2 regions of the Erwinia sp. HDF1-3R genome follow, and region 2 is predicted to be linked to the other one. Evidence: predicted binding sites of a transcription regulator. Region 2 holds the regulator's gene; the other holds the start of a gene.
The links. Region 2 encodes LexA, which represses DNA repair genes until DNA is damaged. Its sites were predicted from a motif close to TNCTGTATGTACATACAGNA; they were not measured.

Region 1: a site for LexA is predicted at 6,678-6,697, ahead of dinG (ATP-dependent DNA helicase DinG). Genes of this name have one in related genera too.

What each region holds. Positions count from the first base shown of each region.
Region 1 is NZ_CP155071.1:1,742,174-1,750,240, reverse strand. Features, by position in the region: gene rlmF (23S rRNA (adenine(1618)-N(6))-methyltransferase RlmF) at 1-827, opposite strand, end outside; gene AAGR22_RS08065 (flavin reductase family protein) at 952-1,581, shown strand; gene AAGR22_RS08060 (5'-3'-deoxyribonucleotidase) at 1,729-2,250, shown strand; gene AAGR22_RS08055 (M20 aminoacylase family protein) at 2,330-3,487, shown strand; gene ybiB (DNA-binding protein YbiB) at 3,500-4,471, opposite strand; gene dinG (ATP-dependent DNA helicase DinG) at 4,492-6,654, opposite strand; gene AAGR22_RS08040 (DUF3750 domain-containing protein) at 6,810-7,592, opposite strand; gene AAGR22_RS08035 (hypothetical protein) at 7,708-8,067, shown strand, end outside.
Region 2 is NZ_CP155071.1:421,745-429,811, forward strand. Features, by position in the region: gene AAGR22_RS01860 (hypothetical protein) at 1-1,310, shown strand, start outside; gene plsB (glycerol-3-phosphate 1-O-acyltransferase PlsB) at 1,330-3,753, opposite strand; gene AAGR22_RS01870 (diacylglycerol kinase) at 3,882-4,250, shown strand; gene lexA (transcriptional repressor LexA) at 4,358-4,966, shown strand; gene dinF (MATE family efflux transporter DinF) at 5,104-6,435, shown strand; gene AAGR22_RS01885 (CsbD family protein) at 6,682-6,891, shown strand; gene zur (zinc uptake transcriptional repressor Zur) at 7,083-7,601, opposite strand.

The DNA of each region.
Region 1 (8,067 bases), 1.3 Mb from region 2:
GCGGCACCGACATTTTCCAGCGCCCGCCAGATCTCTGGCAGATTTTCCTTGCGTGAGACCAGCGAGGTAAACCAGATGCACTGGCGGGAGAAGGTCACGCTTTCATCAATCATCCGGCTGATAAAGGCTTTCTCGCCGCCTTCGCACCACAGTTCATCCTGCTGGCCACCAAAGTTGAGGGGCGCATGTTTATCCAGACCCAGATTGCGAACTTTACGCTGGCTACCCTGCTGCGCCTCTTCGGCAGAAGCATGGAACGGTGGATTACACATCACCGCGTGATACTGTTCATTTTTGTGAATGATACCGCTGAAAATAGCCTGGGGATCTTTCTGCCGACGCAGACGAACCCCGCGGTTCAGCCCCGGGTTGGCGGTGATAATCGCGCTGGCCGCCCGCATCGCCTCTTCGTTGACCTCACTGCCGGTAAAGCGCCAGCCATATTCACGGTGGCCGATCAGTGGATAAATGCAGTTAGCCCCGCAGCCGATATCCAGCAGGGTGAGATCGCGTGGCACAACGCCTTTGTTATCTTCGGCCAGCAGGTCCGCCAGATAATGCAGATAGTCGGCGCGGCCTGGGATCGGCGGGCAGAGAAATCCTTCCGGGATCGCCCAGCTTTCAATCTGGTAAAAATGGTGAAGCAGCGCCTGGTTGAGCACTCTCACCGCCGCCGGATTGGCAAAGTCCACCGTCTCATCACCGTACTGATTGACCGACACAAAGGTCGCCAGCGGCGGATGGCTGGCGATCAGCGCGGGGAAGTCATAGCGTCCGCGATGGCGGTTACGTGGGTGTAGCTGAGTTTTTACGGCGGTATTTTTCATGGGCGGCTCTCTTATCTTAAGGCGCGTAAGATACCTGCTGGCGTAAAAATCGTAAACCATTCCCGGCTTTTTTCCCTGCGGGAGCGGCTATTATAGTGAGTCATTCATTTTCTGAGGAGATACCATGTCGCGTACCCGCCACTCTTATCAACCCCGGCTTGGCCACGGCCTGCCGCACGACCCGCTGAATGCTATCGTTGGCCCGCGTCCAATTGGCTGGATCAGCTCGCAAAGTGCCGCCGGTGTCCGTAACCTCGCCCCCTACAGTTTTTTTAACTGCTTTAACTACCAGCCCCCGATTATCGGTTTTTCCAGTCAGGGCTGGAAGGACAGCGTGGCCAATATTGTCGCGACCGGCGAGTTTGTCTGGAACCTGGCTACCCGCGAGCTGGCGGTGGCAATGAATGAAAGCTCCGCCAGCGTGCCGCCGGGTGAGGACGAGTTCGCCCTGGCTGGCGTGACGGCCATCCCCGGTACGCAGGTGGCGGTGAGTATGGTGGCGGAAAGCCCGGTGAATTTTGAATGCAAACTGACGCAGGTGCTTCAGCTGGAGGGCGCAGACGGCGCGAAGCTCCAGCAGTGGATGGTGTTGGGTGAAGTGGTTGCCATTCATATCGATAACGACCTGCTGGAAGAGGGGATTTATCAGACGGCTAAAGCCCATCCTATCCTCCGCGCGGGCGGCCCGAGCGCCTATTACGCTATCAGTGACGATTTGCGTTTTGACCTGGTGCGCCCGGACGCCAGAAAATAGTGCGTTGCGGGTTAACCGTCAGTAAATGGATGGCGCTTAACCTGCCCGGCTGCGCCGCCGGGTGGTAGCCGGGAGGCAACTGCTGTATCCTGGTCAGGCACTACAATGTCTGGCCGCTTTCAACAACAGGAGTGAACGAGAGTGACAATGCAAAGAATTGCCATCGATATGGATGAAGTTATTGCCGATTTCCACCTTAAAATGCTCAATACCGTCAACGCACATTTTTCTCTGTCGCTGACCGCTAGCGAGTTGAACCTCTTCGATTTGCGCCATAAAAACCCTGAGATGCTCAATGAGATGATGGTGCTGGCCAGCGATCCAGACTTTTTTGCCGACCTGGATGTCATCGGCGACAGTCAGCGGGTGATTGCGGAACTGAGCAAGCGTTATGAGATATTCATTACCACGGCGGCAATGGAAGTTCCCTCCTCATTTAACGCCAAGTTCAGCTGGCTTAAGCGGCATTTCCCGGCCATCAGGCCCACGAATATTGTGTTCTGCGGTCTTAAAAGCGTTATCAATGCCGATTACATGATCGACGATAATGCCTTTAACTTTGAAAATTTCTGCGGTGAAGGCATTTTGTATACTGCCCCGCATAATTTGCAGGTGACCGGCTATCGTCGGGCAGATTGCTGGCAGGATATTGAGAGGATGCTGCTGTAGGCGCACGGTGCGGGCAGCCATTTTATGCTACTTTACATCAGCCAGATGACAGGACTAACACCCGGAAGGAGAGGACGATATGGCTATCCCCGTTTCGCTCATTGAAGACGCTATCGGCTGGCGCAGACAGCTGCATGCGCAGCCTGAACTGGGCTACCAGGAGATTAAAACCTCCGGCTGGGTGGCCGAACAGCTGCGCGCTGCCGGGCTTCAGGTGCATACCGGCCTGGGCGGGACAGGCGTGGTCGGTACGCTGGAAAATGGCCCCGGCCCCACCATTGGCTTTCGGGCCGATATGGACGCGCTGCCGATCACCGAATCGGGCAATCCAGTCTGGCGCTCGACGCAGCCGGGCGTTATGCACGCCTGTGGTCACGATGGACATACCGCGATGCTGGTAGCGGCGGCGAAGCATCTCAGCGCGACGCGGCGCTTTAGCGGCACCCTGCATTTCGTTTTTCAGCCTGCCGAAGAGAATCTTGGCGGCGCGCGTAAAATGGTGGCCGATGGCCTGTTTGAGCTGTTTCCAATGTCGGCTATCTATGGCATGCACAACTGGCCGGGCCTGCCCGTGGGCCATATGGCCGTAAACAGCGGCGCGATGATGGCGTCGCTGGACGCGTTTGAAATCACCCTGCACGGCAAAAGCTGCCATGCCGCCATGCCGGAAAACGGAGCCGACCCGGTGGTCGCGGCTGCCCAGCTAATTCTGGCGCTGCAAACCATTCCGGCCCGGCGTCTCTCTCCCCTCGCGTCCGCCGTGGTCAGCATCACGCAAATCAACGGCGGCGAGGCGATCAACGTTATTCCGGAGACCGTGGTGCTGCGCGGTACGCTACGCTGTCTTCAGGCCGATGTGCGGGCAAAAGTGAGGGAGATGATCGATGCCTTCGTCACCACCTTTACCGTCCCGCTGGGGATCGAGGGGCGGATCGAGTACCTGACGGACTATCCGGTGACCACCAATAACGCGGCCGAGGCGCTAAAGGTGCGTCAGTGTGCGCTGTCGCTGCTTCCGGCGGAGAACGTACACTGGGAGGTCAATCCCTCAATGGCGTCAGAGGATTTTGCCTGCATGCTGGAAGCCTGCCCCGGTGCCTATTTCTGGATTGGTGCAGATGGCGCGACGCCTTCGCCGCCGCTGCATAACGCGCAGTACGACTTCAACGATGAGATGATCGGCGAAGGCATTGCGCTGTGGAGTACGCTGGCTGAACAGCTCCTGCCGGCAAGCTAGTCAGCATTCAGCTTAATATCCGGCCTGTTCAATCTGCGCAAGCGCGCTTTCAACATCTCTCGCTCGCCCGGTTGCCACATAACAGCAGGCAATCTGCTGACGCAGCGGCTGCGGTATCGCGATTTCACGCTGCATACAGCGCGCGATCCACGCGGCCGTGATGGCAGCATCCTTCTCTGCCGGCAGCGCATCGCGGCCAGTCCCACTCTCTTCCTGACGCGGCAGCAGAACAACCGGCTTAGCACCGGCGATCAGGCTGATAGCCGGGCAGCGCTGCGGATTAGCATACACCTCACCTTCCGTACCGTTAAGCAGCAGCGCCCTGCCGCCGGTGGCGTGGAAAAACTTCGCCACCCGGGGAATATACTCCGGGTGAGAAACGCTGGAGAGGCGCAGGGCCGCGTCTTCGGCAAAGGGCGTGAGCAGCTTCGCCAGGGTATGCGCACTGTTACGTACGCCCATCCGCCAGCGCAGAGAGAGCTGTTTTTCCAGCGGCGGGCAGAGCGTGCCGACGGAGATAAACACCAGTTCCCCCCGATTAAGTTTATCCTGCGCCTGGGTCGCATCCGTTACCGCATCAATGCCCAGCGCCCGGAAAACCGCTTCGCTGGTCACTCGGGTAGGGTCGTCGCTCACCCCATGCACCAGCACCGGAAACCCCAGCGCCGAAAGCAGCAGCGCCAGCAGCGGCGTCAGATTCCCCTGCCTGCGCGCGCCGTTGTAGCTGGGGATCACCACGGGCATGGGCCGGCCGCTCGGGGGGGTGAGACGCGTTACCCGCTCCTGCATCGCCGCATAAAATCCCGGCATCTCTTCTTCGCCCTCACCCTTAATGCGCAGTGCGATAAGCATGCCGCCCAGCTCCAGCTCGGGCACCTCGTCCGCCAGAATGTGTCGATAAAGATCGCGCGCGGTAGCAAAATCAATATCGCGGGCGTGATTTTTCCCTCGCCCAATCTCTTTAATAATCTGTTTGTAGTCCATGCGGTTGCTCTGTTGATTCATTAACGTTTACGGCGCGTGGTCGATTTCCTGCCGCTCAGCATCGGGCTGACCGTGGGCAGCTTACCCTCGGGCATCGCCGGTTGTTCAATCGGGAACACCGGGAGTGCGCCCAGCAGGCGGGCGCCGTAGCTTTTCGTCAGCAGACGCCGATCGTAGATTACGATTTCACCGTAGCAGGTATGGCTGCGGATCAGCCTGCCGACCTGCTGAATCAGGTTAAACGAGGCGCTGGGCAGGCTCTGCACTTCAAACGGATAGCGGCGCAGGCTTTTCAACCACTCTCCCTCGGTCAAAATAACCGGACTGTCCACCGGTGGGAAAGCAATTTTATGAATATGCACCTGAGAAAGCAGGTCGCCCTTCAGATCCAGCCCTTCGGCAAAGGACTGTAGCCCAACCAGCACGCTGGTTTCACCCTGCTCAACCCGCTTACGGTGCAGCGCCACCAGCGCCGGTCGCGGTCTGTCCCCCTGCACCAGCATCATTAACCGCAGCTCGGGCAGATAAGCCAGAAACTGCTGCATCGCCCGCCCGCTGGCAAACAGCACCAGCAGTCCTTTGTGCTTTGCCTCTTTAATTTGCTGGCGGAAGAAGTGCGCCATCTCCGCCAGATGCTCGACCTCGGTAGCCAGCATCGGCTCGTAGCGCATTTGTGGTATCACCAGCCTGCCCTGCTCAATATGGTTGAAGGGAGAGTCCAGCGCGACAAAGCGATCGCTCACCTTTTCACTCAGACCGGACATCTCCTGTAGCCGCTGAAAGCTGTTCAGCGAGCGCAGCGTGGCCGAGGTCAGCACCACATGAGGAATTTTACGCCACAGCAGCTTTTCCAGCTGCTCGCTAACGCGGATCCCGGCACAGTGAAAGGTCAGGTGGGCGCTGCCCTCGCGGAGGTCGCGCGTCACCCACTTCGACACCGGCGCACCCGACGCCCGCTCCATTGCTGCCAGCCGCCACAGCTTGCTGCTGGCCTCGAACCAGCCCAGCGCCTTATTCATCTGGATCAGCGTTCGGTGCAGACGAACGACATCATACTGCCCGGACTTTTCGCTTAAATCGTTCAGCAGCGCCTCTGCCAGCCCGCGCAGGCCGTCGCTAAGCTTAAACAGCCGCGCGCACAGGGTGAGGATCTCCTCGGGCAGCAGACCCATTTCAAAGCGGTACTCCCCCTCCTGATTACCCGGCGGCAGAAACTGCGCCAGCAAATGTGACAGCTGCTGGAGCTGTTCACGCACTTCTTCACAGTGGGCTTTAAGCCGCTCCGGATTGCTTAGTGCGGGCGGCCTTTTCGGACGGAACTGCGCCATGCACTGCTCAACCAGACGGCAAAAAAGATCGAGCTGGAGCGTGGTCCAGCCGGGCGTGATATCACCGCTCATTTCCAGCGCATCGCGGGCGACGTCCGGCAGATGGTGTCCTTCATCCAGCACCAGCAGCAGATTTTTGGGCGGCGGGAGCACCGATTCCGTTTCCAGCGCCGCCATCACCAGCGCGTGATTAGCGACGACGACATCTGCCTGCTCAATTTCGCGGCGGGCAACGTAAAAGGGGCACTCGCGATACCAGTGGCAGTTACTGCCAAGACAGTTGGCCTTGTCGGTGCTCAAACGCTGCCACAGCGACTCTTCGATGGTGTCATCACAGTGGTCGCGCAGACCATCCCACTGATGGCGGTTACGCTTCTGTTCCAGCCCGGTGCAAAACGCCCGCTCCTCCTTACTGGCGGTCATATCATCATCAAGAAACAGCAGCAGATCGCCCTGCTTCTCTTCGTCGGTGGCCAGGGCAGAAAGATTGCGCGGGCAGACATAGCGTCGACGGCCAAAGGCCGCGGTGAAACGCAGGTCGGGGATGATTTTTTTCAGCAATGGCAGATCCTTGCTGAATATCTGATCCTGAAGGGCGACGTTGGCAGTACTGACCACCAGCGGCTTTTCCTCAGCCCGGCTGACGGCAATGCCGGGGATCAGGTAGGAGAGCGTTTTGCCGACGCCAGTTGGCGCTTCAATGGCCAGATGACGCCCATCGTCACCCGCCAGCGTTTTCGCCACTTCAGCGATCATCTGCCGCTGAGGAGCGCGGGAGATGAAATCAGGTATTTGCTGCTGGAGGGCCTTGTACCACTCCGCAATTTGCGCTTTTAACGCGACTGTTAGCGCCATGACAACCACATTTGTTCAGAATGGCCTGTATTTTTACACAGTATTCGGTCGGCGTCAGCTCTCCTCTGCAATCATTCGCCCGATCCCCGATGTCATTTCGACTTTGACTGACGCTACCTTGCCAGAAGCGCTCAGTAAGGTCCCGGAAGCACTCCTCACCCTCCCGCAGGCGCGTCGGTAATGACTTTACTCGCCCCCATCCGGCCAATAAAGGGCAAACGCAGCGCAGGCGACTTAACGTCGATACCAAAATTGAGGCCGGAAATATTGAACTCAATTCCCTCTTCAGCGCCCAGCGTCAGGCCTAAAACCCCCAGCAGAGAGATCTGCACGCCTCTGCCCGACGGCGGCAGGCCAACCAGATTATGCAGCGGGCGGTAATCCTTCCCGATGGCATTCGCGGGCAGATCCAGCCTCAGCGCAGGCACTTTCCTGCCAATATGCGCCAGAAATGTGTTGCTGTTTGGGCCGGGCCAGACGCGATAGGTATGAGGCCAGGGATAGCTTTTGATGGCGGCCTCAATATGCGGGATCATCGCCTCGGCCGCACTGCCGCGATGGTCTACCAGCAGACGAGGGGTAGCGCCAAACCAGTAGCCGTCGGGAAGCGCGTAGTTACGCCGCACCACGTTGCTGCTGCCCCAGCTGACCACCTCGTAACGGCTGTATACCGTTTCCCCTGCTTTTTTGAAGATAATCCAGGGATGAACTGCCACCAGGCCACGCCAGCCAAAGGTCGGCGCGGTGTAAACCTGCACTATCGCACTGTTGCGAAATGCGGCTGCGTCCGGGGCAATTCCGGCAGAATCACGACGGGCGCCAGACCAGCTCTGTCCGCTCAGCGCCACGCCGCTGTGGCTCGCACTGAGATAACTTTGCGCAAACGACAGCAGCAGCAGGCAGATAAAACCAATAATAAATATCTTCAAATAGAGCATGTGACGGGCCCGGGGAAGCAAAGTAAAGGGAGGGTCTTACAGAGTAGGCGATTCCGGCTGCGCCTGCCAGGGCGCTGTTACCGGCCGCATATGATGTTAGAGCACCCACCACCGCGTGGGCTATCGCCTGCGCTTCAGGATTCCCTTCGGTCAGTTTGTGGATCTGCTCTGCCAGATAAGGCGATGCCGCACCACTGATGGCCTGCCCAATATTTCCACCCATCAGTCCCTGCACAGCAGCGGTGGCCGCCTGGATAGCCTGCTGGATGGCACTGCCGGTGCCGTAAGGAGCCATCGCCGTGTTGTAAGCCTGATCGGCTATCTGTTTATCGGTAGGATTCAGGTTACCCTGACCGACGAGTTGTTCTCTGGCGGCCTGAAGGGCAGCCGGATCTTTCTTCGCTTTCGGCCCCTCTATCTCACCCTGCGTCCGCGCGATATCCCCAACCTGGCTTCCTATCTCCCCTATCAGCTG
Region 2 (8,067 bases):
CGGATTTCAGACGCTACGAAGCGAGCCAGAACTGGTTTGGCAATGATGAAAGCCAGCTGCTGACGCATCTCACCGGCGCAGCCATAAAATCTGAACCCGAGATGTTAAAAACCGCCATTGATAATGCCAATTTTGTCGTTAAGCACTGCTTTAACGGAGAAAACGGTCATACCCGCTTCGCCGGACACCGCCCCGATAAACCCTTCGCGATGTTTGATAGTTTTACTCACCAGCCCGATGAGCGTTTACCTAAACTCCTGATACGCGGTGATAGCGACGAAACGCTGACCCTTAATTCGGTTGACATGGTTGATGGTAATCTAATCCGCGCCAGGGGCTCTTTTGGTTTTACCGAAAGCAATATGGGGGGAATTGGCACTCTGCCTGGCTATGACGGCAAGATGATGCGTTTATCCTTTGGTCAGGAGAACAAGCCCGAGCTGATCGAGCGGTTCTGGATGCTGAGCAGAGAGATGCAGCTCGACAGGCCCCCCTTCACCGCGCAGGCCGCGCGGGATCTGGCCAATAAGCTGGTGAATGATGCTCTGACGCCGGAGCAGCAGCAGAAGCTTTTACATAAGCCTCTGAGCGAGAGGCTACGCCAGGTGGGGAAAAACGAAGCCACGCCGTTAAGCGACAGCCAGCGAAATACCGCCGGGGTGAGTGAGCTGCGGGCAAACGCCGCCGTTTCTCATGGGTATACGCTCAATAAAGTCGCGTCGATTGTCGGGTACCTTAACTTCCTGCTAAGCAGCCGGGACGTGATGACAGAGATGGCCGACTCGGACGATCGTCAGGCGCTGCACGATTTGATCCTTGGGCTGACGGAATCAGGTATGCCCGGCGTGTCCCGTACGGGGCAGGAACAGGCGGTGATGCTGCAGTGTCAGCTAAGCCTGGAGGATATGTGGAATAGCGAGCCGGAGATGCGGCGCTTTGGCGCTAACAATCTGGTTACTACCCTCGAGAAAAGTCATCTCAGCCGTAGCGTGGGGATCGTTGATGAGTCGCTCCCGAATCAGGCCTGGCAGGAGTTGTCGCAGGCGCACAAAGACAGGCTGATGAATGCCATCTTTAGCAGGCTGGATGTTAACAGCCAGCTGGAGTTTCTGCACAGCAACAAAGAGCGGGTAGCGTGCAGCCAGTTTACCGAGGCGTGCGCGATGGAGCTGGCCGGCAGGCTGCGAAATACGCCCCCTCAGGAAACGGCCCGGCACTGGCAGGGTACCATCGCGCAGGCGATGATAGCTCACGGGATTATTGAGCCAGAACCAGAGCCTGCTCAGGGCGATGATCCCTCATCGCCCTGATTATCAGTTATGCGACAGGTTACTCGTGTACCGCCGCGCTCTCGATGGTCATTCTCACTTCCTGCGTAATCAGCTCGGCCAGCAGATGATAGACCCGCTGCGTCTGCTCTACATGGGCATCGCCGGTATCGCTGATATAGCCTTGATCACGTAACGTCAGCACCAGCGTGGAGAAGACCGCCTTATCAAAAAACTCCGGCGCGTTAATGCCGTGCAGTACAGACAGGCGCTGAGCCATGGTCCGGCTCTCTTTCTCCAGCGTACCCCGGTTGATTGACGGGTTGGCGCTGAGGATGGAGAAGGTGATGGCGTAGCGCTGTAGCGTTTCGCGAACGCCCGCCGCCAGCAGCTGCAGGGTGCGGAAGCGGGCCGGGCTGAGGCGCAGACTCTCTTCATCAGCGGTGAGCAGGCCCTGGCGGGCCATTTCGCTGACCAGTCCATTAAGCACCGTCGGCAGATCTTCCTTATTCCAGTGCAGGAACAGCTCGCTTTTAAGCATCGGATAGATAACGCTTATCTGGCGCAGCAGTTCGGCTCGGGTAAGCTCGCGATGCTGCATGACCAGGACGGCGATAAGCGACGGCATGACCAGCATATGGTGAATATTGTTGCGGTAATAGGTCATCAGCACCGCCTGCTCGCGCGGCAGAATGATGATCTCGCCAATATTATCCTGCTCGATTTCAAACTTGTTCATGCCCAGCGCATGATCAAGCAGCGCTTCCGGGGTCATATCCGGCACCGTGGCATCGGGTGAGTAGGGCACGTTGCGCAGTAGCTGTACGTAGCACTCGAGCTGTGCAATCAGCTGTTCACGCGTCATCGAGCGCTGGCGCGAGGCCAGCAGGGCGGTGACGCAGAGGTTCATGGCGTTAGCCGCTCCGGCGTTGTTTATACGCATCATCACCTGCGAGGCGATGTCGTTAACCGCGGGAGTGAGCCAGGCGGGACGCTGCGCTTCGATAGGATCGATGGCGTCGCGCCATTCCGGGACGCGCTGATTCAGATAAGTGACCAGCGGCAGCGGCTCGCCAAAGTTGACGTAACCCTGGCCCAGGTTGCGCAGCTTGCGTAACCCGCGCACCATCTGTAAAAAGCCCTCTTTCTCTTTGGTCGCGCCACGCAGTTCCTTCGCATAGGTGCCCACCTCCATAACGTGTTCATAGCCGATATAGATCGGCACCAGCGTTATTGGACGGTTGCCGCCGCGCAGCATGGCCTGAATGGTCATCGACAGCGTGCCGGTTTTCGGATCAAGAAGGCGACCAGTACGCGAACGTCCGCCCTCAACGAAATACTCGACCGAGTAGCCGCGGGTGAACAGCTCGCCCAGATACTCGCGGAATACCGTGGAGTAGAGTTTGTTGCCCTTAAAGGTACGGCGGATAAAGAACGCGCCCAGGCGGCGGAATATCGGCCCGGCAGGCCAGAAGTTCAGATTGATCCCGGCAGCAATGTGCGGCGGTACCAGCCCCTGATGATAGAGCACGTAGGAGAGCAGCAGATAGTCCATATGGCTGCGATGGCAGGGAACATAGACTATCTCGTGTCCATCCTGTGCCAGCTGGCGTACGCGCTCGCCGCCGTTAACGTTAATACCCTGATAAAGCTTGCTCCACGTCCAGCCCATAATGCGGTCGGTCAGGCGTATCGCTTCATAAGAGAAGTCGGCGGCAATCTCCTCCATCAGCTCAACGGCATTCTGCTGAGCCTTTTCAAAGGGGATTTTTTTGCTGCGCGCTTCGTCCTCTACTGCTTTAGCAATCGCCCTGGACTGCAGAAGCCTGTTGAACAGGTCCTGGCGAACGGGCAGGCGCGGCCCAACGGCGGCCAGGCGCTGGCGGGCGAAATGCATGCGCGCCACGCGAGCCAGCTTCTGAGCAATGGTTTTATCGGTGCCGTGCTCCGTTGCCATGCGCCGCAGAGAGAGCATCGGCGAAAAGCGCACGAAGCTGTCACGGCCCAGCCACAGTACGGCGAAGAACTTTTGAATGCCGTTAAGCACGCGAAGATGGGGCTGACTCTCGCCCTGAACCTCACGGCCAGGGGCGCGGCCAAACATCACCGATACCGGGACCATCTGCACGTCCAGCAGCGGGTTGCTGCGGTGCAGATCCAGATATTCGTGAAACAGCTTCACCGATTCAATATTCGGCACAAAATAGGGGAATACGCGCGGACCGTCATGAATAAAGACATGGCGGGGCAGCACTGTCCCATCGATTTCCAGCGGATCTAAGGGATCGGGGAGATCCTGTTTGCGACACTGTTCACGTAGCGCGAGCAGATCGGCCTTTGAATCGTAAGGCAGCACATACATAATAGGGCGCGACGTATCAAGCCCCAGTTCAGCGACCGGCTCGGCGGGGATCGCCTTACTCTTTAGTAAGAATTTAACCGGTAAATTCAATAGGTTATAATATAAATTACGCCAACCTGACATAGACAACATGAAGCCTCTTGTTAGCAAAGCGCGGCAAGCATACCAGAAAGCGCCAGTGAGATCTGTGGTGTTGCAAAATGTGCGCCACTCAGACATTGACGTTAAACAGTTCAAAGGGTTCCCTCATTATGACAAATAACGTCACCGGATTGACCAGAATTATCAAGGCCGCAGGTTATTCGTGGCAGGGACTGCGTGCGGCATGGCAGAACGAGGCGGCTTTTCGTCAGGAAGCCATTGTGGCGCTTGTCGCCATCGTGCTGGCCTGCTGGCTGGACGTGACGCCGATAACCCGGGTGCTGCTGATCGGTTCGGTGGTGCTGGTAGTCGTGGTTGAACTGCTTAACAGCGCCATAGAAGCGATAGTGGACCGCATCGGCAGTGAGCGGCACCCGCTGGCAGGCCGCGCAAAGGATATGGGTTCAGCGGCAGTGCTGCTGACTATTCTTATGGCGATGACCACCTGGCTGATGTTGTTAGTGCCACATATGCGATAGACGTTCCAGAATCAGACAAACTGCTGTTTTTTGTCCATCTTTAGGTTTTCAACGCGCAAATACCTGTATATACTCACAGTCGACTGTATAAACAACCAGGGGGCGGGATGAAAGCACTAACGGTAAGACAGCAACAGGTTTATGACCTGATACGCGCCCATATTAACCAGACCGGCATGCCGCCAACGCGGGCAGAAATTGCCGCTCAGCTTGGCTTCCGCTCGCCAAATGCGGCGGAAGAACATCTCAAGGCACTGGCACGTAAAGGCGTAATTGAGATTGTGTCCGGTGCCTCGCGCGGCATTCGACTGATGATGGAAGACGAAGAAGGCCTGCCGCTGATTGGCCGCGTCGCCGCCGGTGAGCCGCTGCTGGCCCAGGAACATATCGAAGGCCACTACAAGGTTGACCCAGGTTTGTTTAAACCCAGCGCCGACTTCCTGCTGCGCGTGAGCGGCATGTCGATGAAAGATATTGGCATTATGGATGGCGATCTTCTGGCGGTTCACAAAACCCAGGAAGTGCGTAACGGCCAGGTTGTGGTTGCACGTATTGATGATGAAGTTACCGTCAAACGGCTGAAAAAGCAGGGCAATACGGTCCATCTTCTGCCTGAAAACAGCGATTTCGAGCCGATCGTCGTCGATCTTCGCCAGCAGACCCTGTCGATTGAAGGTCTTGCCGTGGGTGTGATCCGTAACGGTAACTGGGTTTGATAACCGTTTTATCCGTTCTAACTGACTGTTAACTGACGCGCCGCCTCGCCAGCGCGTCAGTTTATCGTTGGCTACCACTCAGCAGACGATGTGTATGACAGTGACTTGCGCAGACACCCGTCGCGCAGTGGATACCGATGCGATTTTTAAACGCTGCTGACAAAAGCCTCTGGCGGCTTGCGCTGCCGATGATCCTCTCAAATATTACCGTGCCGCTGCTGGGGCTGGTCGATACCGCTGTCATTGGCCACCTCGATAAGCCTGTCTATCTTGCGGGCGTCGCGATCGGCACCACCATCACCAGCTTCCTGTTTATGCTGCTGCTTTTTCTGCGTATGAGCACCACCGGACTGACCGCTCAGGCTTTCGGTGCCGGCGACAACGCCGAGCTTGCACGCGCGCTTATGCAGCCTCTCTGCATTGCGCTGGCGGCCGGACTGGCTTTTATCGCGTTGCAATCCCCTCTTACGCATCTGGCGCTGACGCTGGTCGGCGGCGATCCTGACGTGCAGTACCAGGCATCACTGTTTATGCATATCCGCTGGCTCAGCGCGCCTGCCACGCTGGCGAACCTCGTGCTGCTGGGGTGGCTGCTTGGCGTTCAGTATGCCCGCGCGCCCGTCATCCTGCTGGTTGTGGGCAATCTGGTGAATATTTTGCTCGATCTCTGGCTGGTGATCGGGCTGAAGTGGGGTGTCCAGGGGGCGGCTACGGCTACGGTTATCGCGGAATACTGTTCGCTGGCCGTCGGGTTGCTGCTCGTCTGGCGCGTAATGAAGATGCGTGGCATTCCGACGGCGCTGCTAAAAAGCGCATGGCGGGGCGGGCCTGGACGTTTGTTCAGGCTTAGCCGGGATATCATGCTGCGTTCTCTGCTGCTTCAACTCTGCTTCCTTTCGTTAACAGTACTGGGCGCACGGCTGGGGGGCGACATCGTCGCGGTCAATGCCGTACTGCTGATGTTCCTGACCTTTACGGCTTACGCGCTGGATGGGTTTGCTTATGCCGTTGAAGCCTGCTCGGGCGAGGCCTTTGGCGCGCGCGACAGGCAGAGGCTGCTGCTGGTATGGCACGCTGCATGCCGTCAGGCGGGATGGGTCGCGCTGTTTTTCTCACTGCTCTATGCCTTTGCCGGGCCTTATATTGTCGCATTGCTTACCTCGATCCCTGCTTTACAGCACCAGGCGGATCGCTACCTGATTTGGCAGGTCCTTCTGCCGGTATGCGGCGTCTGGTGTTACCTGCTGGATGGCATGTTTATCGGTGCAACCCGCGCCGCAGAGATGCGTAACAGCATGGCACTGGCGGCGCTGGGTTATGGCCTGACCCTGATTAGCGTTCCGGTGCTGGGGAATCACGGTCTGTGGCTGGCGATGACGGTTTTTCTGCTGTTAAGAGGGCTAACGCTGGGCGCGATATGGCGGCGGCACCAGCGCAACGGAACGTGGTTTTTGCCTCCGGGTCAGTGACATGTATCTTGCATTTCCTGGTTAATCTTTGATAAAAAAGAGTTTTTTACCTGCCGGGTCAGGAATAGTCTTAATCTGCCGCTTATTATCGTGTCGTTCCGTGCAATCCCCTCATCTTCTACTACAATTATCGTTAGGTTAAGCAGTTGAGCAGCGTTTTATATTGCTGCCAGGCGTTATGCTTAGACGATTGTACTAAATCTATTACACCTAACGCTCTTTACACTCAAAGTCAGGAGACACAAGATGAATAAAGATGAAGCCGGCGGTAACTGGAAACAGTTGAAGGGTAAAGTGAAAGAAAAATGGGGCAAGCTGACCGATGACGACATGACCGTCGTAGAAGGTAAACGCGATCAGCTGGTCGGTAAAATTCAGGAGCGCTATGGCTACGCAAAAGACCAGGCTGAGAAAGAAGTCAGCGACTGGGAAAGCCACAATAATCACCGCTTCTGATAAGTAAGTTCTTTTCTCTGACAGCATTAAAGCGTTTCAGGAAGATACTCCTACCCAGGCACATGGACTGTGCCGCTTAAACTCCGCAATCCCTTTTGAACCTTTACCAACACCTCACCTGAGCAGCGACCTGCAATCTGTACCTCGTCACTGGCCTGATTATATTTTTGGGAGCGTTTCTCTCATTCCGGTTAGCGTCCGCGCTTTTTACCGGCAGTCTGGGTGTGATCGTGGTGGCAATTGTCCTGATGGGTACAGGCCTCAACCTCGCTACAGTCCCGACATAATCCATGCGTTTCGATGATGCTATGGGACAGGGTAAAGCCTGAGTTAAGGGCCAGCGTATTCAGGATATTTTCCACCCCTTCCGCGTGCTTCTCGGCGACAGACCCGCAGCGATCGCAGATCAGCATGGCAGAGGTGTGGGAGGGTTGCTCAAAATGATGGCAGACAACGTAGCTGTTGGTCGACTCAACGCGATGAACAAATCCCTGTTCCAGCAGAAAATCCAGCGCGCGATAGACGGTAGGGGGCTTAGCCTGAGGTTCCGTGGTGCGCAGCAGATCAAGCAAATCGTAGGCGCTAATGGCCCCGTGCTGTCCGCTCATTAGCCGCAACACTTCCAGACGCTGAGGCGTCAGTCTTACATTACGCTGCTGACAAAGTGATTCCGCCTGTGACAGGATTTTTTCAGCACTGCTAATGGTCATTTTTCTTCCCCCTCACGCCAGATCGAATTGTTATGTTATCACGCCCGCCACAAAACGCCGAATCTCCTCGCGCCCCTCTTTTGTTGATTAACCGTCAAGGGTAAGCCGCTGAAAAAATTCCAGAAATGATTGGTATTTGACTAAAGTGGCTATCATTAAGCACTCTTAATCTGTCAGAGCATTTGGGGATATGACGTAAAAGGTCTATAAAACATCGTTTATGTAATTTGCAGCCACAAACGTTACTGACTACCTTGAGATAAGGAATAGCGGCATTTTAAGCGTAAAGGATTGAGATACCGGGCTAAACGATTAGTGTGATAACAGATAAATAAATCGGCAATGAGCTGATAAGCCCACGCATTGTTATTTACTTCACGGCAATGAATAGCTGCCTCTGTGTCCATTATGCAGGCAGTCGCACTCTTCTCGCTTACGTTAAGCGCTTTTTCCTTTTCTGGATGGG